3 regions of the Fictibacillus sp. 5RED26 genome follow, and region 2 is predicted to be linked to each of the others. Evidence: riboswitches for the same ligand, from Rfam matches in the RefSeq annotation. Region 2 holds a riboswitch; each other region holds the start of a gene.

The links. A riboswitch is a leader RNA that binds a small molecule or an ion and turns the genes downstream of it on or off. The one in region 2 is predicted to bind cyclic di-GMP.
Region 1: another riboswitch for cyclic di-GMP. It lies ahead of IHV10_RS09090 (hypothetical protein); the one in region 2 lies ahead of IHV10_RS10520 (endo alpha-1,4 polygalactosaminidase).
Region 3: another riboswitch for cyclic di-GMP. It lies ahead of IHV10_RS04235 (GGDEF domain-containing protein); the one in region 2 lies ahead of IHV10_RS10520 (endo alpha-1,4 polygalactosaminidase).

What each region holds. Positions count from the first base shown of each region.
Region 1 is NZ_JACZDU010000002.1:158,805-166,138, forward strand. Features, by position in the region: gene IHV10_RS09070 (transposase) at 1-447, opposite strand, end outside; gene IHV10_RS09075 (spore coat protein) at 786-1,424, shown strand; gene IHV10_RS09080 (YhdT family protein) at 1,605-1,898, shown strand; gene panF (sodium/pantothenate symporter) at 1,895-3,334, shown strand; cyclic di-GMP riboswitch class II at 3,502-3,584, shown strand; gene IHV10_RS09090 (hypothetical protein) at 3,619-4,110, shown strand; gene IHV10_RS09095 (YdcF family protein) at 4,203-4,937, shown strand; gene IHV10_RS09100 (hypothetical protein) at 4,953-5,129, shown strand; gene IHV10_RS09105 (PadR family transcriptional regulator) at 5,268-5,600, shown strand; gene IHV10_RS09110 (HAAS domain-containing protein) at 5,597-6,367, shown strand; gene IHV10_RS09115 (ATP-binding protein) at 6,543-7,334, shown strand, end outside.
Region 2 is NZ_JACZDU010000002.1:453,542-460,875, forward strand. Features, by position in the region: gene IHV10_RS10505 (DUF2194 domain-containing protein) at 1-1,551, shown strand, start outside; gene pelF (GT4 family glycosyltransferase PelF) at 1,552-2,979, shown strand; gene pelG (exopolysaccharide Pel transporter PelG) at 2,967-4,418, shown strand; cyclic di-GMP riboswitch class I at 4,478-4,568, shown strand; gene IHV10_RS10520 (endo alpha-1,4 polygalactosaminidase) at 4,605-5,444, shown strand; gene IHV10_RS10525 (C39 family peptidase) at 5,550-6,455, opposite strand; gene IHV10_RS10530 (sugar transferase) at 6,604-7,334, opposite strand, start outside.
Region 3 is NZ_JACZDU010000001.1:786,472-793,805, forward strand. Features, by position in the region: gene IHV10_RS04210 (MDR family MFS transporter) at 425-2,041, opposite strand; gene IHV10_RS04215 (MarR family winged helix-turn-helix transcriptional regulator) at 2,112-2,549, opposite strand; gene IHV10_RS04220 (N-acetylmuramoyl-L-alanine amidase) at 2,821-3,477, shown strand; gene IHV10_RS04225 (hypothetical protein) at 3,861-4,220, shown strand; gene IHV10_RS04230 (serine/threonine protein kinase) at 4,328-4,981, shown strand; cyclic di-GMP riboswitch class I at 5,060-5,148, shown strand; gene IHV10_RS04235 (GGDEF domain-containing protein) at 5,334-6,284, shown strand; gene IHV10_RS04240 (GGDEF domain-containing protein) at 6,353-7,334, shown strand, end outside.

The DNA of each region.
Region 1 (7,334 bases), 290 kb from region 2:
GGTTACATAATAGCGGTAACTGCTCCATTGATATTCTAAGGGGTACATGACCAGGTCAGCAGAAACGGGATTCAAATGAATATAGCGACTCGTGTCTAACAGATGTGACCGATCTTCGATTAATTCTGCTCCGTATCGACCTTGAAACACATGGCCAGTCAGTTCGTATTTCTTGTTGAAATACATAGCGTACGTTTCATTTAATTCTTTCATGAAATCTCCAGGTGGTGATTTGCTGCACAAAATTTGTAAGTGAGTGTGGTTTGTCATGAGGCAATACGAGAAGAGCTCAACAGCATGCTTTTTAACACAATGACTTAAGATCTTTAAATAGCGGTGGAAATCTAAGTGGGAATAAAAAAGAGGTTCCCTGCGATTTCCGCGGGTAGTCACGTGATAAACAGCATCAGGATACCAAATGCGAGGGGATCTAGGAATGTTTTTCACCTCCTTTCAATCGTATTTACATTATACGTCTTGCAAGTGAATCTGGGAAATGGGGACTGACCCCAAAAAATTTATTTCCCCCGTTGTTTTCAAGCAAAACCTTTATATCAGTTTTGGAATGCAACCGGTTCGAAACTTCTCTTTTCAGGAAGTTATCTTTTTTAGCAGAATTCCCATAAAAAAATGTCGAATTCAATCCATTAAACGAACTATTTATCAAATTTCCCCGGAAATTATTCATGGGAAAGGGAATAGAGTTTTCCATTCTACATAAAATAACCCCGTATTTTTATTTAACGGAGGTATGTCATTTGAATCAGAACCAAAATCAACCTAACATGAATCCGCAAACAGGGAACAGCAATCCTGAATTCAACCATGTAAATATGCAGACCGGACAGGTACCTGCTCAATTAAACCATGGTGGGCATGAGATGTTTGATGTTCATGAGATGCTAAGCGGAATTGTTGGAACATTGAACTTATATACACTTTGTAAAGGACATGTTCAGGATCCTGAGCTCAAAACGATGCTCGACCGTCATTATCAACACATTACAAAAGAATATAACGCGTGTGTACAAGCTTTTCAGACAGGAAAAGACCCAGCAATGCGAACAGAATCATACAAGATGGCTCAAGATAATAATTTTGTATATGGTTTGAAACCTGCGCAACCCGTCAAACCTATTCAAAGCGTTACAGAATTTAACGATCAATCCGTTTCGACTTTAATTCTAGGAACTTTGAAATCGAATGCTTCTCTAAGAGGTATGGCTACACTTGAAGTTACAAACCCAGTGCTTAGACGCGTATTAGCAGATGGAATTCCGAACTGGATCGAGATGGCATACGAATTGTCTATCTGGCAGAATAAAAATCATTACTACCAAATTCCTCAACTGAACCAACAAGATATGACGAGTATGCTTGGTGCATACGCTCCGTCTACTCAAACACAGCCACCTCTTCAATAAATGACTTAAACGAGTACCGATAATGGTGCTCGTTTTTACTTTTACACATACTGAAACAGGGATATCATGAGAAGAAATAGAAAATTTTATAATCGTCGAAGGGCTCGACAACGAGAAATGAATTTGCCATAGTAATGAGTGGACTTATATTTTGTACTGAAACTCCAGGGGGTTAAGGATATGAAAAAGGGAACAGACTGGCGGTATCGTGTATCGAATAGAGAAGCCATCATGGGTACAGTGCTTGCCATTTTGAACTTTATTTGGTGGTATGCGTTTGCATACGGTCTAGGCGGACGTCCTATTAAAGAATACACATACATACTTGGCTTTCCATCATGGTTTTTTTATAGCTGTATCGTAGGATTTGTTGTTTTTACAATTTTAGTTTGGATTATGGTGAAGTTCTTCTTTAAAGAGGTTCCGTTTGAACTTGATGAAACGAACGAGAATGAGGAGGGAGATGTCCGATGAATTGGGATGTGATTCTTCCTTTAGTAATCTTTTTGATCTCAGTGTTCTTTGTAGGGATTTATACATCTCGGCACATTAGAAACGGATCGTCATTTTTACAAGATTACTTCTTAGCAGGCAGAGAACTTGGTGGATTTGTTCTTGCGATGACGATGGTAGCGACATACGGAAGTGCGTCGAGTTTTATCGGTGGACCTGGTGCAGCCTATCAATTAGGACTTGGTTGGGTGCTACTTGCTATGGCGCAGCTTGTGACAGGATACTTCACCCTTGCTGTGCTTGGTAAAAAGTTTGCTATCGTTGCACGAAAGATTAACGCAGTTACACTGATAGATTTTCTAAAAGCACGATATGAAAGCAAGTGGGTCGTTATTTTATCTGCAATAAGCATTGTGGTCTTCCTATTTTCTGCAATGGCCGCTCAATGGGTAGGCGGGGGACGGTTGATCGAATCGTTTACCGGAGTTTCCTATACGACAGCGCTTTTCATCTTCTCTGGCTCTGTCCTCGTGTATGTGATTGCCGGCGGCTTTCGTGCGGTTGTAATCACAGATGCAATACAAGGTGTCGTCATGGTAATCGGAACCGTCATCATATTGGCCGGTACGATTATCGCAGGTGGGGGTATCGAGAACATCATGAGCGAGTTGCGAGCGGAGAACCCGAATCTTATTTCGCCTTATGGTTCTGATCAATCGCTTACTCCTCTCTATGTATCATCGTTTTGGATCTTGGTTGGTGTTGGAGTCGTAGGATTGCCGCAAATATCGGTGAGAGCGATGAGCTACAGAAATGCAAAAGCGATGCATCGGGCGATGATCATCGGAACGTTTGTTGTGGGGTTCATCATGCTAGGTATGCATCTAGCTGGTGTATTCGGAAGAGTCGTGCTACCGGGAATTGAAGTGCCGGATAAAGTGATGCCGCTTTTAGCACTCGAAGTATTGCCAGGGTGGTTAGCCGGTATCGTGTTGGCAGCGCCTTTAGCTGCAGTCATGTCAACGGTGGACTCAGTGCTCTTACTCGTAAGTTCTGCAATTATTAAGGACGTGTATATTAATTACATCAAACCAGATGCTGAAGAGCAATTTGTAAAAAAATTGAGCTTTGGGATAACAGCGGTTGTTGGACTGAGCGTATTCGCAATGGCGATTAACCCGCCTGACTTGTTGATCTGGCTGAATCTGTTTGCCTTCGGAGGACTAGAAGCTGCCTTCATATGGCCAATCGTATTGGGGTTATATTGGAAAAGAGGAAATGCGAACGGAGCGATTGCCTCTCTGATCGTAGGGGTAGGATCCTATATGTTCCTACATCTTAACTATCCAAATCTTTGGGGCATGCACACAGTAGTGCTGCCAATCGTACTTTCCTTGATTGCCTACATTGTGGGAAGTTTCACAAAGGGGGTCAGACCCCAGACAAATACATTCTAGAAGACAATGTCCACACTCGGTGGACATTGTCTTCTTTCATTTCTCACCTTCAGCACCATCTTCTTTTCTACAATAAAATACTAAAAAAACAATTTATAGTAATATCTTACTAAATACCCATTTACAGAGAATGTGGCTGGTGGTAATTTTATATCAGAATATAATTAGATAAGTGTGGAGCTGTGAAGGTTATTCTGTATGTGGGCGCTTGGAATAACTGAAGCTAGTAGCGCAACCGACCGCTTTCTTTATTTGTTCTCTAGATAAAGGAAGGGGTATTTATTATGGAAATTTCACGCAAAGAAAAATTCAGTACGAAGAAAAAGACAACTAAGAAATGGCCGAAGATAGTTTTAGCGACTACGATTGCACTTGGTGTAGGTACTACATCTGCGTATGCAGCAAATCCAAATCTTGCAAACGACTTATATAATAAGATTATGGAATATACATACCAATCTGAGATCGAGAGTGAGTTAAACAAAGAGAAGAATGACTTGCTTAAGAATGTGAATGTAGCGATAAAAGGAATTGTTGCGGATGCCAAGAAGGATTTGGATTCTAACAAAGAAAAGATCATTCAAGACAAGAAAAAAGAACTAGAAACGCATTATAAACAAGAACTCGCAGAAATAACGAAAAGAAAGAACGAAGCAGTAAATAAAAAGACCGAGAACATGAGCACGGATGCGACACGTTCTTCCGAGCAAAAGAAAGCGGACATTTCTTCAGCCATTCAAAAAGAAATTCAAGAGTCTGATATAAATAAAAAATAATAACTTATTAAAAGAGCGGAATCTTCATTCTCCGCTCTTTTCCTTTTTCTGATATCCTAGAATATAGAAAATCTATGAACGGAGACAACACTATGAAAAAACTATTTCTAACACTTGGGATCCTCTTTGCTGTATACGCAACGGCCATGCTGCTTCAAACGACCAACATGGATATGGGTCTTGCGGTTTTCTTCTTGTTAGGTGCATTTTTCTTCATCCTTTTCTTCCGTTACAACACAGCTATGAAACTATTTAAAACGTACAAAAAAACGACGCTGACCGTCCTAATTACAACCATTCTATTTGCAGCAACGCTAGAAACTCTTATTCTTACATCTGCCAACACTGATCCTGAGAAGGTTTCCTCCAAGATAGATTCGATCCTCGTACTTGGTGGCGGAACGAAGAACAATCGACCAGGTGCTGTCCTAAAAGGTCGGCTAGATCAAGCTCTCGCGTACGCAAAGGAACATCCAAATGTTATCTTCATCGTAAGCGGTGGTCTTGGATTTGGTAAAACGACGAGCGAAGGATCTATCATGAAAAATTATCTCGTTGAGAATGGAATTGAAGCGGACACCATTCAGATTGAGGAAAAAGCTACGAGTACATACGAAAACTTATTATATACAAAGGAAATGATACAACCGAGCGACCAACTGCTTATAGTAACGAGTGACTTCCATCTTTTCCGAACAAAGATGATCGCAAAGCGTGTTGGCATTGAGGCAGAGGGACTAGGCTCACCGTTGAGAATTTCTTCTGTCCCACAAGCTCACGTTAGAGAGTATATGGCGATCATAAAAAGTTATTTTACTGACAGATAGAGGAGGGTGGCTTCCATGAACAAAAATAAGTATCATTGCTGCGCGACTTGTATAAATTTTAAACCTGAAAAAGCGAATCAAGGGATGCGCTATCACTGCGTGCGTTTAGGGTATGAGACGAAACCAGACTATCAGTTCAATTGTTGGGAGCCCAAACCTCACGTGGTGGAGCTCATGAATAAGAAAAAATAATTTTTGGAACAAATTAACACAAATGCCTTGCATTACAAGTTAGTGCCGCATATACTAATGGTATATCTTGTTATGCAAGACATTCTTTTTTTTATCTATAACTCTTGTAATACAAGATAGTGAAATGAGGTGTAGCACATGTCGAACACTCAAATGTTAAAAGGAATTCTCGACGGCTGCCTTTTAGCCATCATCAATGAAGGAGAAGTTTATGGCTATGAGTTAGCTGAAAAGCTTGAGACATACGGATTTCAACAGACGAGTGAGGGAACGATCTATCCACTATTAATACGAATGCAAAAAGAAGAACTTGTTACGACGACGCTAAAAAAATCAACGGCGGGGCCAAGGCGGAAGTATTATTCACTTACCTCAAAGGGCGAGGAAGAACTTCAAGCATTTATTAAAAGATGGAATCAACTTAGTCATTCGGTCGATCAAATTTTACAAAAGAGAGGAAGCGGAAAATGAATGCGTCCAAACATACGTTAACAGCTGAAAGTCAGGATTTTTTAGATAACCTAAGCCTTTACTTGTTTTCGAGTGGAAAAAAAGAGGAAGAGGTGAAAGAGATCGTAGAAGAGTTGGAAGATCACCTGATCGAAGCAGAAAAGCGCGGAAAATCAGTATCTCACATCATCGGCCATTCACCAAAAGCTTATATGGAGCAGCTTTCAGAAGAAATGTCTTTTGATTTCAAATGGCTCTCTTACTTGCCGATCATCGTTCTCGGTGTTTTCGCCTATGTTTTGCTTGGTGATTCGATAAGAGGAGGCGTGCAGTATACATTGCTTCAAGTGGTTGGTTATCCAGCGGTTTGTATCATACTCGTGCTTTTCTATTTAAGAATGTTCAAGTTCTTAGCGAGCACTAAGCTTTCTAAAACAAAGACCATCATCACCACATTGACCTTAGGAATCTTACCGATTTTGTTCTTTTTAGGTCTTATGTTTGCAAACGATGCCTATAAGACTCCGGTCGTCATCAAGCTTGGAGCAACAGGAAACATTATCGCCGCACTCCTTGCTATCTCCATCTTTATTGGAATCGCTTTATGGAGCAAAACCTGGTTTACAATCGTCATTCCAACCATGCTTTTTCTACCTGAATTTCTAATCAGTCTGACCTCATTCGAAAAAGAAACGAAAGCCATTTTAACAATAAGTGCGCTGTTTGTAACACTTATTATCTATAACGTGTATACGTTTAAAAAAGCGAAAAAAGAGAACCGAATCTAAATGGTCGGTTCTTTCTTCTGAGTAAAATGTGGTTGCTAAACAACGTACTTGCACTGAAAAAGCTTACAATGTTACATTGTGTAAGGCTTTACACAGCAAATAAGTGGAAATACTGTTGATAGATGAAGTGATCTAGAATAATGGTAAGATCACTGATACAGAAAGGAAATTTGATATGAATCTCCAACTTCCGATTGAAATAAAAGAAAAACTGCAGCAAGATGCAGCAAAACGACTAGAAAATCTACCAAATGAATATAAAGAATTAATTGGGGAGCAGGGATATACAGCGCCTGATGCAGCATTGATTGAGGATGCCGTGATCGCGCTTGCTCTCGGAAAAAATGTATTGTTGAAAGGACCGACGGGGTCAGGTAAAACAAAGCTTGCAGAGCTTCTTTCAAACGTGTTCGGTCAACCTCTGCACCAAGTCAACGCCTCTGTCGATCTTGATGCTGAAGCGCTTCTTGGTCATAAGACGTTAAGCTATAGCGAGGGTAAACAGGAGATCGAGTTCATTCCTGGGCCAGTCACAAGAGCGGCAGCGAACGGGCATTTTCTCTATATAGATGAGATCAATATCGCAAAACCAGAAACGCTACCGATCCTAAACGGAATGCTCGATTATCGACGTACGATTGCTAACCCTTTCACAGGTGAAGTGGTAAAAGCGCAGCCTGGTTTCAATGTTATCGCAGCGATTAACGAAGGATATATCGGAACAGTTCCGTTGAACGAAGCGTTGAAAAACCGTTTTGTCGTGATCGAAGTGCCTTACATTCAAGGTGATACGTTAAAAGAAATGCTTAAGAACCAATCTCAGCAAAAAGACGAAGAGGTACTATCCAAGTTTGTTCAGTTGTCGTCAGATTTGATCGGGCAAGCAAAAGCAGGTCATCTGTCTGAAGATGCAGCATCTATCCGTGCGTTGCTAGATGCAGCCGATCTCTCTGTTTATTTGCCGGCG
Region 2 (7,334 bases):
TTAGACCAGGTCGCTATTACTCCTTATACAATCGTTATTATCCTTGATGAGAAAAAAGCGATAGCTGAAGAGGATAATATTCGAACTTTTGTTAATGAAGGTGGAAGACTATTTGTTGGATTACGCTTTTTCCATCCTGACCTCAATGATGTGATGGGGATTGAAGAGGTTAACGGTTATCATCAAGACGATTTAAATGGTATTACGTTTACAAAGTCTTTTGCCCCTATTTATCCTGATATTGAAGATCAAGACGGTAAAATACCGAATAATTCTCTTGATCTTACCCTACAGAATGACAGTGAAGTTTATGTAAAAAGCCAAGGAACACCTATACTTTGGTATCATTCCTACGGAAAAGGGAAAGTTGCGTATTGGAACGGAACCATGCTTCAAGGAAAAGGCGCAAGAGGTCTGTTGTTACAATCTCTTTCCTTACTGCCACCCAGGTTTGTTTCTGGGCGACTTGAAATGAGTGTCTTTTTTATTGATGATTTCCCTGCTCCATTTCCTGACGGTGATCATGAGAATATCACCCCGACATTCAATACAAGTGTTGGTTCTTTTTTTAAGACCATTTGGTGGCCGGATATGAAGGATTTACAAAATAAATATCGTTTAAAGTACACACATGCTTTTATTGGAACATATCGCTCCGATCAGAGAATGAATACCGAACAGTTAATCAAACAAAATCAAGCGAAATTTTTATTTTACGGTCGAGATGCTCTTCAAAATGGAGACGAGTTAAGTTTACATGGATATAATCATCAATCTCTTGTGACAAAGAACGAACCGATAGCTAAAGACTATGGATATATCCCATGGGTTAATCAAGAACAAATGGAAAACGCTACAACCCAAGTTATGAAAATGCATGAGCACTTATTTCCAAAATATAAGATTAAAACTTATGTACCACCATCAAATGTAATAAATACAACTGGACTAAAAGCATTGAAGAGAAGCGCACCTTCTATTAATACGATTTCTTCTTTATACCTAGGCGGCACTGAACAAGGTTCGTTTATCCAAGAATTTGGCTACGACGACAACGCAGGTTATTTTAACTTACCTCGTGTTTCCAGTGGATACGCTCCTGATCTGTATGAACGGTTTTCATATGCTGACGCACTAGCTAATGCCGGAATCTTTTCACATTTCATTCATCCTGATGATTTGTTGGATCCTTATCGAAACAAAGGATACAGATGGCCAGATTTAAATGTTGAACTGGATCGACATTTGAATAAGATTTATGAAACCTATCCGTTTTTAAAAGGTGTTACTGCTCAAGAAGCAAAAAAGCTGTACACAGCTTATAGTAAGTCCGAAATGAAGATAGATTACCAAGAAAACAAGATTATTCTTTATGGCAAAAATCTAGTTTCACCAAGTGTATTTCTAATTCGTCTAAACGACAATGAAACGTTGAAAACAGGTGCTTTTGATGGGTATAAAGTGTCTGGTATTAAAGGATTTAATGGGCTTTATACGATTGAAACTTTCAAGGGCAAAACGATAGTTCCTATTAAGAGAGGTGAGTCATAGGTGAAGATAGCCATCATTGCCGAGGGAAGTTATCCTTTTGTTAGCGGAGGAGTTTCTTCGTGGATCCATACTCTAATTAGTGAAATGCCTGAGTTTGATTTCACCATCATCTCTATTATGCCAAGTGGTTCTGCCATAACGAAAGAGGATTGGAAATACAAACTTCCTGCTAACGGAAAATCAGTTGAGGTTTACAAGTTGGAAGTAAAGGAAGAAAACCCAATCTATCCTAATTTGAGTGATGAAAATAGAGACGTCTTACTATCCTTCTTTTTGTCGAAAGATACATCCGGGAAAGCCATGCGTTTCTTAGGGGATACAAGTATCATCGGCAATCCATCGGGGTTCTTTAGAAGCCGTGAATTTTGGGAAATTGTTCAGGTTTGTTATAAAGAAGAAAAGCTCCAAAGCTCTTTCATTGATTACTTTTGGATGATTCGTAATAAATATGAACCTATTATTCATCTACTCCAAAGTGACTTTGATGAATATGACATTGTGCACGCTGCGTCTACTGGTTATGCAGGTGTATTAGGAGCTTATCTTTCCGCACAACAAGATATACCGTTACTTGTTACCGAGCATGGGATTTACTCTCGAGAACGAGAGGAGGAGATATTAAAATCAGATTGGATTCCAATGATCTATAAAAACAGATGGATTCAATTTTTTTATTTTTTAAGTCAACTTGCCTATGATCGAGCTGAACAACTAATTACGCTATTTCAAAAAAATTCAAAGATTCAAGAGCGTTTGGGAGCGCCTAAATCCAAGCAACTGGTAATTGCAAACGGGGTAACACTTTCAGATTCTTCATTACAGAGAAAGAACTTTTCTAATGAAACTCCTATTCAGATAGGGGCCATCGTCAGAGTCGTTCCTATTAAAGATATTATAACAATGATATACGCAGCCGATATGTTGCGAAAACGAAATATCCTATTTGATTTATACATTTTTGGGCCATTAGATGAAGACAAGGAGTATGTGCAAGAGTGCGTAAACTTAGTAAATGAGCTAGGTTTAAAGGACTCTATAACATTTACGGGTAAGATCAATGTGCAATCAAAGTTAGTTGAACTGGATGTATTATTGTTAACAAGTATTTCAGAAGGGCAGCCTTTAGCCATTTTAGAAGGTTTATCTGCCGGTATTCCTTTTGTCAGTACGAATGTTGGAGATTGTGAAGAACTGATTACAGGTGGTGATATTGATTTATTCGGACCAGCAGGCTTTGTCGTTCCTCCAGTAAATCCAAGACAAGTGGCAGAAAGTATAGAAAAGTATGTGGAAGAACCATCTTTAATTGAGCTTCATGGGCGAAATGGATTAAATCGAGTCAAGCATAGGTACCAGCTAAGTGAAGTCATTGAGAGATATCGTTCTCTTTATAAGGAAGTAGGTTTAGGAATACAATGGCAGGAATAGGATTTCAACTTCAAAAAATGTTTCAAGAGGATTACTTTTCTAGCCGAGCGAAGGCATATGGTTTTACCATCCTCCTAACCTCAGGACCGTGGTTGATCACCATTGCTGTTCTAACTTTTCTTCAGTGGGGAATGAATTATTATAATATAGATCTTCGTACGAGGGAATTGTTTGTCGTTTCGATCTCATACACCTTTATTTTTTCACAAGTGATTTATTTTTCACTTCAGCTCGTGGTAACAAGATACATAGCAGACCTATTCTATACTGGGAAAATTGAAGATGTTGCTGCAACAAGTGTTGGATTGGCAAAAGTGACATGTGGTTTAGCTCTTATTTTATGGCTTCCATTTGCTTTACTAACTCCCATACCATTTTGGTACGACTGGCTAGTCTTATTATTATTTCTAGTTATGAACCTCATTTGGGTACTATTTTTATATAGCACAGCGACAAAGGAATATATGAATATTGTGTACGCCTTTTTTTTCGGGGGACTAATAACAGTAGTTGTCTTTTGGGTGTTGCCAATAGGAGACCTTGTACGTTCTCTTCCCGTTATAAAAGGAGCCGCCCTTATGCTAGGTATTTTTACATTCGGGATGCTCGTTACACTTCTTTGGCTTTTATACCATCTATTTATCAGTTTTCCAGACCGTCCCTTACATAATCAATGGGGATTTGTGAGGTATACCTATAAATACCCTGACTTACTATTAACAGGAGTCTTTTATAGTTTAGGGCTTTGGGTCAGTAACTGGATTATTTGGTTTGGTGAGGGATCGGTGAATGTACTGCATACATTTCGTTATCACCCTGATTATGATACAGCTCTATTTTGGTCCTTCTTGACTATTATTCCTACGATGATGACATTTATAGTTTCTATAGAAACAAGGTTTTATAAAAAATATTGGACGTTTTACGGCTTTGTGAATGAAGGTGGAAGTTTAGATCAAATACAAGAAAGTAAGAAAGTGATGATTAGAGTCTTAAAAGAAGAAGTGATTCGTCTTATCAGAACGCAAGGGTTATTTACTCTACTTGTCCTCTTATTGCTGCCTCGGTTTGTTACGTGGTTCGAGTGGAGTGCTGATTTCTTTGAATTAATGCCGATTACACTAGTAGCTGTCTTTTCAATTAGTCTTGTTTTAACACTATCACTTCTTCATCTATACTTCGATGATCGAAGAGGAGCTTGTATAACTACTTTCATATTTTTCATCATAACTTTTGTACTAACTCTATTGTTGCTCCCGCTTGGTTTTGATTGGTATGGAGTAGGAATAGCTGTGGGGGCTTCGCTTTCTTTTACATATGGTGGCCTTCGATTAATATCATATGTAGGCGAAGCTGATTTTCATATTTTCACAAAAAGAGATCCTAAATATTATCAAAATTCTTTAGAAAGATTTATTTCCAATTTTTCTAAAAAATAGATATTCACTATTGTTTTTTGAATTCAAAACCTATAAAATGGAAATAATTAATTTAATACTGTGGTGATGGGCAAACTTGGTGAAAACCAAGGACGCAAAGATATGGGTCTTCGATTCTAACAATAGAATAAAGATTGCCAGTCCGCGAAACCAACCCATCCCTCGTATGAATCGGGGGAATTTTTTATGAAAAAGTGGTTATTAATCATGGCAATCTTTACTTTTGGTTTTTTTTCATTACATCCTAAACACAGTTCTGCTCAAAGTGGACAAAGTACTCTGCAACAGGTCAAAAATTACAAGATTTATTATTCGGCACCAACAGATCGTATTCTTAAGAAGTTAAGTAGTTACGATTTAGTTGTGATCGAACCACAGTTATACACAAAAGAGCAGATTCAATATCTTCAACAAAATGGCACGATTGTTCTTGGTTATATTAGTGTTATGGAAACACCGACGTGGAACAAACAGAGATTGGAACTTCTAGCTGATAGTGACTATTTCAAAAGAAGTGGTGCTAGAGTTCATTATGAGCAATGGGATTCTTATCTAATGGATATAGCGAGTGTTCACTATCATAAAGTCTTAATGGATGAAATGGAAAGACAAGTTAATGCAAAAGGAATGAATGGTGTTTTCTTTGATACCGTTGGGAATATTGACAACGAACATTTGGAGAATAACGCTGCTATATATAAAAAGCAATTAGATGGACTTCTTGCTTTTTTAGATAAGAGTGATCGAAAATTTCCGAATCTCCTAATGGTACAGAATTGGGGTATGGAAACCATTCAACATACTCATAAGTATATGGATGGTTTCATGTGGGAAGGTTTTGACTACAATGAAGTTTCAACAGATGAGTGGGCTCAGAATCAGATTAGTAAGTTGAAAAAGATACAACAAATGGGAAAAACTCAAATTATGACGGTGTCTACAAAGTTAGAACGTAAAAGCAAAAATTACGCAGAAAAATTTAACTTTTTACATTATCATGATAAAAAATCGTATGATGTATTTTAAATCATCAACGATAACATGAAACCAATAAAATGATTGCTTCCTATATTAAGCTTAATGAAAGAAAAGCCAGCGTTGCAAGATACGCTGGCTTTTTTCTATATTTGTTTAGTTATAACTAATCGCTTGTTTACCCATCTGTTCCCAAGCGGCAATGAAATTGTTTAATCGAAGCTTTCTATTCTTTTGGTTTGAAAGTGGATCGTTAAAATAAACATATCCACCGCTATAACCTGTTACCAAGACGGAATGCTCACGGTACGTCACTTTAATCTTACCTTGTGGTGTGTAGAAGTATGTAAATTGGGATTCAGGAAGCTTTGTAAACCATGAGTTTGCTATGACCCACACTGGTTTTTTCTTATCGAGTTGTTTTTTGACCTCTGTAAAGGATTGACCAGATAGATTTACAACACGGCTTCCAAGGTATTGTCTAGCTAGGCTTTCAACGGGTTTGTTATACACACCGTAACCAGGCTTATTATACGTATACATATTTCCTACAAAACCAACGTTAGGGTTTCCGAAATAGACTTTACCATCGACTTTACGGTAAGGTGTTGGATCTTCTTTCACTTCATAAGCAAGAGTCATCTTACTCACTTTTTTACCTGCATGATGAAGCATCATCGCAAGACTTGTAACCTCACATCCCCTTGGAAGCTCAGGCATTTGAGATATAAGTGGAGCGTTAATAGGAGTAAAAGCAGGTGCGGTTGACGTGATCAGCCAGCTTGCGATCCATCCCTTTTGCCCATTAGGCAAAGTAACGTGGTACCAGACTTCTTTTTTGCTGTTATATGCGTATTGGAAAGCTTGTAGCTTTGTTCCGTATTTTACTTGTGTAACGGTTGGATAATTTGTTCCCGTTCCAGAACGAATGTTAACAACATCACCTTTTACATAGTAGGTTTTGTTGATTGAGGCTGCTGCAGATGCATCGTCTGCATGAGTGAAGGCAACCGCAGTGAAAACCATACAAAAAAGGACAAGACTTTTTAAAACAAATTTCATTTTTTTCCTCCCTAACGAAAATTCGATCTGTTTCACTCTTATATCGTAATATTTGACAAAATTTTCATCAATAGGGAATGATGATTATATTCTACCGTAATATCCAAAACATAGAAAAAGGACAGGAGTATTCTCCTGTCCTTTACTATTACATTTGTATAGTTTTTGTTTCTTTAGCCGGTTTTGTTGCTCCACCTTCTGCTTTCGTCTTATCAAGTACTACGTTAATCGTACGTAGCAGAATCACTAGATCCATCCAAAACGAATAGTTTCTGATGTAATACAGATCAAAGCGAAGTTTGTTTTCAACATCTGTTGTATATTTACCCATAATTTGAGCGTAACCCGTAATTCCTGGTTTAACTGTATTACGGTATTGGTATGATTTGTTGCTTTTCGTGAACTGCTGAATGAAAAACTCACGCTCAGGACGTGGTCCGATGATAGACATGTGTCCTGCTAGGACGTTAATTAATTGTGGCAGTTCATCAATACGTGTTGCACGTAGGAATCTACCAGCTCTTGTGATACGGTTATCGTTCTGTTCAGCTAGAGTAGGGCCAGTTAATGCTTCTGCATTCATAACCATTGATCGGAACTTATAGATCATGAATGGACGATTATGTCTTCCAGCTCTTTCTTGTTTGTAGAAGATCGTCCCTTTTGGTTCCTCTATCTTAATGGCAATAGCTGCTAGTAAGAAAAGAGGAGATAGAACAATCAGCATGATGAGTGACAAGGTGATATCAAACACGCGCTTCACTAATAGTTGATCAAATGTAAGTCCGAAAGGCTTAACACCAACAATCATCGTATCATCAAGTGATGTAATCACTGATTTAGAAACAAGTAAGTCATATAATGAAGGTACAACATAAA
Region 3 (7,334 bases), on a different contig from region 2:
CTTTTCTAAAAGATTGTTGCTTTAAACTCTTTGTCACCTTTGATAATTGATTGAAGTGGAAGGTGTGTGCCTACCACCTGAGATACTCCATGCAAGGCATGCGACGAGGAAGTTTACTACGAAGCATCACTTGTAGACGCAGGAGCAAGGAACTTCTTAAGGCGGGCAGTTTGAAAAGTGGAAGTGGCTCGTTCAGCCCCGACAAGCAAAAGTTGAATGGGCCATGAAGGCGCACTTTGCCTTCTTGACCGTTAAACTTTTGACCTCGAGGGGCTAGCCACTGCAACTAGACAGCTGAGACACTTAAGAGTGAAACGTACGAATATGGCTCAGCGCCTGCCCCGTGGAAAGCGAGCAGCCTGGAACGGAAATCAACACTTCCAAAAGCAACAAAGTTTACGAAAACAGCCTTTTCTTTTGTTAACTAACCAAGCTTCCGTTCTTCGGCTTGTTCACTTGAGGCATTCTTTTCTTCATTAGAAGTTCTTAGTGGTATTTCTCTTAAGAAGAAGAAGGTTAATATGAATGCAGTGCCAATAACGATTGCGCCGGTTAAGAAAACACCGTTTAATGCATAACTTAAAGACTCACGCAAAATACCAAGTACTTGTTTAATCATATTTAATGATTCAGGAGGTAAAGCATTAAATTTTTCTAAAACAGCTTCTTGGTTCAGCAGCACTTGAGGATTTGCAAGCTCTTTAATCTGCTCGCTCATCTCAGGTGTAACACTGGGAGAAGAGGCGACTAACTTTTGGGACTCTTTGTTAAAGTGATCGGCTAGAGAGTTATTCATAACACTTCCCATGATTGAAACACCAATCGTACCACCAAGCTGTCTGAACAGCTGAACAGAAGAGGTCGCAACACCTAAATATTTATGTTCAATTGCGTTCTGCACAGTTAAGGTGAAGATGGGAAACGCGATTCCAAGTCCTGAACCTACGAGGATCATATTCATGATTGCTGTCGTATTAGTCGTTTGAGTATCCATAAAATGCATGCTTGTCATACCACTGACCATGATGAACAATCCAAGCATAGCCAATTTCTTGTACTTGCCTGTCTTAGTTATAATCTGCCCACTTATCGTGCTTCCTGCAACCATGGCAAGTGTTAATGGCATCATTACAAACCCGGATTTAGTAGCAGATGTTCCCATCACTCCTTGTATAAAGAAAGGCATATACATGATGGACCCAAACATGCCTGCTCCTAAAAAGAATCCGATTATATTAGAAACGGTGAACACTTTATTTTTGAACATATCAAGTGGTAGAACAGGACTTGATACACGCTTTTCTGTTAGCACAAACAAAAAGAAAGCTACGATCGTTACAGTGAAAAGTCCGATGATCTCTGGAGATACCCAATCGTATTCATTTCCTGCCCAGGTGAATGAAAGGAGAAGAGGAACCATTGTTAACGTTAGTAGCAGAGAACCTGTGTAATCAATAGATTCTTTCTCTTTTCTTTGTACAGAAGGAAATAAAAAGTAGATAGCAGCAAAAGCGACGAGGCCAAAGGGAAGAAAGATCCAGAATACCCAGTGCCAATGAAAGTGATCAACGATGTATCCGCCTAATGTAGGACCAAATACGCTAGCTAAACCGAAAACACTGCTCATAATCCCTTGCCATCTGCCGCGTTCGCGAGGTGGAAATAGATCCCCAACTGCTGTGAAAGCCGTTGACATGATCATACCGCCTCCAAAGCCTTGAACACCTCTGTATAAGATGAGCTCAAGGATGCTTCCGGATATGCCGCATAAAAGCGAACCTGCCGTAAACACTCCAATCCCTAAAAGGATAAATGGCTTTCTTCCGTAAATGTCTGATAGTTTTCCAACTAAAATAGCAGTGATACTTGAAGTGAGCATGAAAATCGTGAAAACCCAGCTGTAGTATTCTATTCCTCCAAGATCAGCAATGATTTTTGGTAAGGACGTACCAACAATTGTTTGGTTTAACGCAGCAAAAAGCATAGCAGACATGATGGAAAGCATGATAATAACTTTCCGCCGCATTTCAAGATGTTCCATGCATCATCCTCCTATTCATGTTGTAAATAATTCACAATGTGAATTATTTGCTAAAAAGAAAACTGCTCCATTAATCAAGCAGTTTTGTTGAAGATTCTATCATTCGTTTTATGTCTCCATCTGTTAAAGCAGCAAACTTTTTTTCTAGGTAGTTATTTTTAATGTTATCCATTTTTCGTGCAATTTCTCTACCATCTTCAGTAATTTCCAAATAGACGATCCGACGGTCTGAATCTGATCGTACACGCTGAATATAATTCTTTCCAACAAGCCGATCCGTAACCGCGGTAATATGGCTTGATGAAACTTTTAATTCGTTAGCGATTTCGGAAGCCATCAGAGGACTTTGAATAAATAAAGTCTGAAGAACAGCAAACTCATTGCTTGGGATATAATCTGAGTACACTTCGTTCAAACCTTTTCTTAACGTACGAAAAAGTCTACGTAAACTCATTTCCAATTCGCGCTCTAAATCATTTCTTAATGGGGTTTGTTCTCTATTTTCCATTTTAACACCCTTGCTTTTTGTTTCTTCTACTAGTATATGATAATTTATATTTAATAAGAAAGAAAGCAAAAGGTTTGGGGAGACACGGATTATGAAAAATTCAACATTATTTTTTGTGCTTTTAGGCTTTGGATTTTTGATCGGAGCAGCTTACTGGGTTTGGGCGATCACAACACAATCACAACCAGGTGGAATGTAAAAAAATGAGCCGTAATGGCTCTTTTTTTGTATAAACAAACACTTCTAATTTAAATAAATGGGAGGTGTTGGTATGAAAGTAAAGTATCAGATTACAACTAAACTTATTAAGAAAGAATGGAAGCAGCGTCCAGGAGGTAATCGTATACCACGCTATGCGGTTGCGCACGATACTGGTAACCCTAACTCTTCGGCTCAACAGAACTATGAATATTTCAACAGCAGACAACTAGAGGCTTCTGCACACGTATTCATAGATGATAAACAGATATTGATGATCATTCCATTGCAAGAAAAAGCTTGGCACGTTCGCTCTAACGTATCGGATGCTAATGAATGGGCGATTGGGGTAGAGTTATGCTATGGACCTTCCATAGATTTTAACAAAGCTTATAGCCGTTATGTATGGTTTTTTGCGTATTTATGTGAGATGTACCAATGGGACCCTGCGCGGGACATAAAAGGGCACTTTCAGCTAGACCCAAAAAGAAGGACAGATCCTTTAAACTGTTTTCATCAATATGATAAAACATTTCCATTTTTCATTGAGGATGTTAAGTATGAGCTAAAAAAGTTTGTTGTTAACCAGAACGAGTTTAAAGAACTTGTCACTGCAGAAGAAAAGCTCTATAAGGTGCAGATTGGGGCATTCACATCTAGAGAGAATGCCGAAAACCTTTCTAGAAAAGCTAAATCTGCAGGATTTGCTGTTCATATTGATTACTCCTAGAAACAATCAATGCGAAAACAGCCTCGAGAGTAGTTGATTTTCATTCCAGGTAATAGTAAATAAAACAAAAATACTTGCCTCTTAAGTAAGGCAGGTATTTTTTTCTAGTATAAAAAGAACGTTTGTTCGCATATAATATAAAAAAGGAGGTTGCTTCGTGACTAACTTATTAATGAGATGCATTCAAGAACGGGTTGGAATAGAAATGATCTACCTCTCGCAAAAAGGTGATATCTCGCACCGTTTTGTAATTCCATACTCTTTCGACGGTCATATAATAAAGGGATACTGCTCGGCAAAAAAGCAGATTCGAAGTTTTCACATAAGAAACATATTATCCGTACATTCACGTTTTTTGTCTTCTTGAGATTGGGGGGATTGTCGTGCAATATGGAAGCGAAGAAGAGCGTTCGCTTATTGAAAAATTTGTGATGTATCCGATTTTACTTACAGTTTTTAATCGCGATCTGCAGATTATTTGCGGCTCTCCATTTAAATTGAGACAGCCATACGTTGCATTAGTAGAACAAATTATGAATCAAATCAGCAAAGATCTATTTGATGTACGAATTGAATTGAGAAAAAGAAGAATTAAAGTAATGGATGCACGCCGTGAGGAAGATATTACAGAATATGAAATCTTTATTAGGGGTTATCGTGAAATTATGAGGTTTCCAAACATTCATCTAAAAAACAAAGCAGAAACACTTATGCTTTCTTATCTACAAGTGACCGTAGAATAATGGATAAAGCATGCCAGTTTCATTTTCAATAACATCTGTATACAATGAACGTATTGCAGAAACATAAGATGATGATAATAGGATTAGAATTTGAATTGAGGAACCTTATGGAACACTTTATCCAGCTAGCTAGACAATTGAACAGAGAAATAATGATTGAAAGTCGCAGCCCATTTGATCCGGTATGTCCGGTGAATACACCACACCCTTGGCAGATGCTGGGCTGTGGGAACTATGCAGCGGTGTTTTCACATCCTGAACATCCAGCATATGTAGTTAAGATTTACGGCAGGGATGAGCATGGATTATTAGAGGAAAAAAAGGTTTATGATCGACTAGGAACACACCCTGGATTTTCTGTTTGTTATTATTCCGAACAACGTTTTTTAATCTTAAAACGTATTGAAGGAATGACTCTGTACGACTGTGTGCATAAAGGTGTAAAAATTCCTGAAAATGTGATTTATGACATCGATGAAGCAGTGAGGCATGCAAAAGACAAAGGATTGTTTCCTAACGATGTACATGGAAAAAATGTCATGATATCCAATAATAGAGGAATTATTGTAGACGTATCTGATTTTAGCCGATACGAAACTTGCAGGAAATGGAAAGATTTAAGGAAAGCTTATTTTACATTTTACAAGAAAACGCTGTATTACTTTCCAATAAAGATTCCTTATATTGTTTTGAATGGAGTAAGGATTGGGTATAGGTACTATAGAAAGTTAAAAATATCCAAAAAACAAAGCCTAAAATAATAGGATTAAAGAACTATTAAAATCATTGGCACAAATTACCTTAGTAGGATATAATAACTATAAATCAATAAAAACCTTTGTTATTAAGGGCAAACCAGTTGAAAAGCTGGGACGCAAAGCTATGGGCCTAAAGTATGGTGAACATGCAATGGCAGCCGGTTGCCAAAGGGAAACGGACTCGTGTTTAGACACAAGCGTTTCTATGAAGCTTTATTCTCGTATTTTGTAGTTTCTCTGCAGGAATAATGTGTTCATAGAGGTTAAAAGTATCTAAAACATAAATTGAAGCCATTCCCTTTATTAGGTGATGGCTTTTTGTATGTAATTTTTGAGGGATTTGAGGGGTTGTAGAATGGAAAACTTCCAACTAGACTTACGCGCACTCAAAAAAAACTTGTTACCAGAATTTATGAAGTCTATTCCAGCCATGATACATACACACAAAGAACATCTAAGAAAAAATGAAGACTTTCATACGTTTCTAAACGGTTTTGTTGAGCAATACGAGAAGATACTAGAGAAATTTTTACGCGGGATTGTGCATGCAGTGTTTTTAGAAGAAGAACGATTCAAATCCTTTTTAAAACAAGGAGAGCAGAAAGCGTTTCGATCAGGTATTCATTTTTTAAGGCATCAACGAATTCCTCATCAAGCACTTGCGTGTTTTACAACGAGTATTAGTGAATCCGTTTTATTTGAAGTGAAAAAAGCAACGTCCAACGAGCCGTTAGTTATACAACTATTTATGTTAGATCGCTGGAACCGGATTTCTCACCATGCTGTTACAGGATTTCTAAGCGGTTTCTCTTCTCAACAGTTTAAAGATCTTAAGGAGATTAGCATTCGTGATCCATTAACAAATCTGTATAATCGTCGCTACTTTTATGATTGTTTAGAAAAGGAGCTAGAAAAGGCAAATAGACTTAAGCTTCCTCTTACACTTGTCATGTTTGATATCAATAACTTTAAATTAATCAATGACGAGCTAGGGCATCACGCGGGTGACGAGATACTTCAGCAGATCGCAGAACTTTCAAAGCGACTAAAATTGTTCTCTGGATTTAGATTCGGTGGAGATGAATTTGTTTTTCTTTTACCAGGAATTACTGAAGATGAAGCATACATCTTAACTGAAAAACTAGAGAGTCAGCTTATCGTTTGGAATGAATCCATCTCATTGGCATATGGTGCAATAGAATTACTTGCAGATGCATGTGAAAACATAGACTATTACCTGCAGCTTGCTGATGAGCGTATGTACACGAACAAAAGAGCTAGAAGTGAGAATAAATCACTGATTTGATCATGTAAAATAATGGGCCTTTCTGCTATGTTTTTCGCAGATCGTATAACGTAAAGGAAGTTGAACGCATGAAAGATTCATTTACGATTACGGAACACCGTTCTGAAACCATATCATCTTTGTTACGGTGGTTCTTTTTAATTCTTTGTATACCTGTTTTTTATTATCAACCTATATCAAGCGTCTTGAATTATGAAACGGATACTTTTCCGATCCTTTTTATAATCGGCATTATATATATGACATCCACACAAATTGTCTTACACCGATTGCCAGAGACGTCACTGTACTACCGGGTTTTTACAAGAGGTGGAATTGTTTTTGATTGTCTTGCTTATGCATGGTTGATGCAGCTTACTGGTGGAGCTGATAGTGCGTTTGTTGCTGTTGGTTACCTAATCGTTATCCATGCTGCTCTGTATTGGAGGTTAAAGGGCGCTTTTATAGTAGGAACAGTGAGTTTTACCATTCTCTGTTACTTTTTTATAAGAGATAGTGGGTACTTGAACACGCTCTCTTCCTTTGAATTTTTAATGAAGAGCATCTTCTTATGGTTGATCGCTTTTTACGGCGGTGTGATTGCCTCAAAAGAAAGACAATATTATTTCGAGAAGAATATGTATCAGCTTCAATCTGAACAAGACTATTTAACAGGTTTGCTGAATCATCGAAAATTTCAAGAGGACGTATTGGAAAAAACAAAACAGAATAAACCTTTTACACTTGTATTATGTGATATTGATCGGTTTAAAATGTTTAACGATCAGCACGGCCATTTAATTGGTGATGAGGTGCTCAAGCTTGTAGGTGCAACGTTTAAACGCTTCATTACTTTAAAAGAAGGAGAAGCTTATCGTTACGGTGGAGAAGAGTTCGCCTGGATTCTCCATACTACATGCAGAACAGAAGTGAAAAATACGATTGAAACGATCAATAAGCATTTAGAAACCTTTCCGTATATATCAGGTGATAATGAGTTATCTGTTACACTTAGTTATGGCATTGCGAGTTATGTAGAAGGTGAGAAGCCTTCGCAAATGATTCATAGAG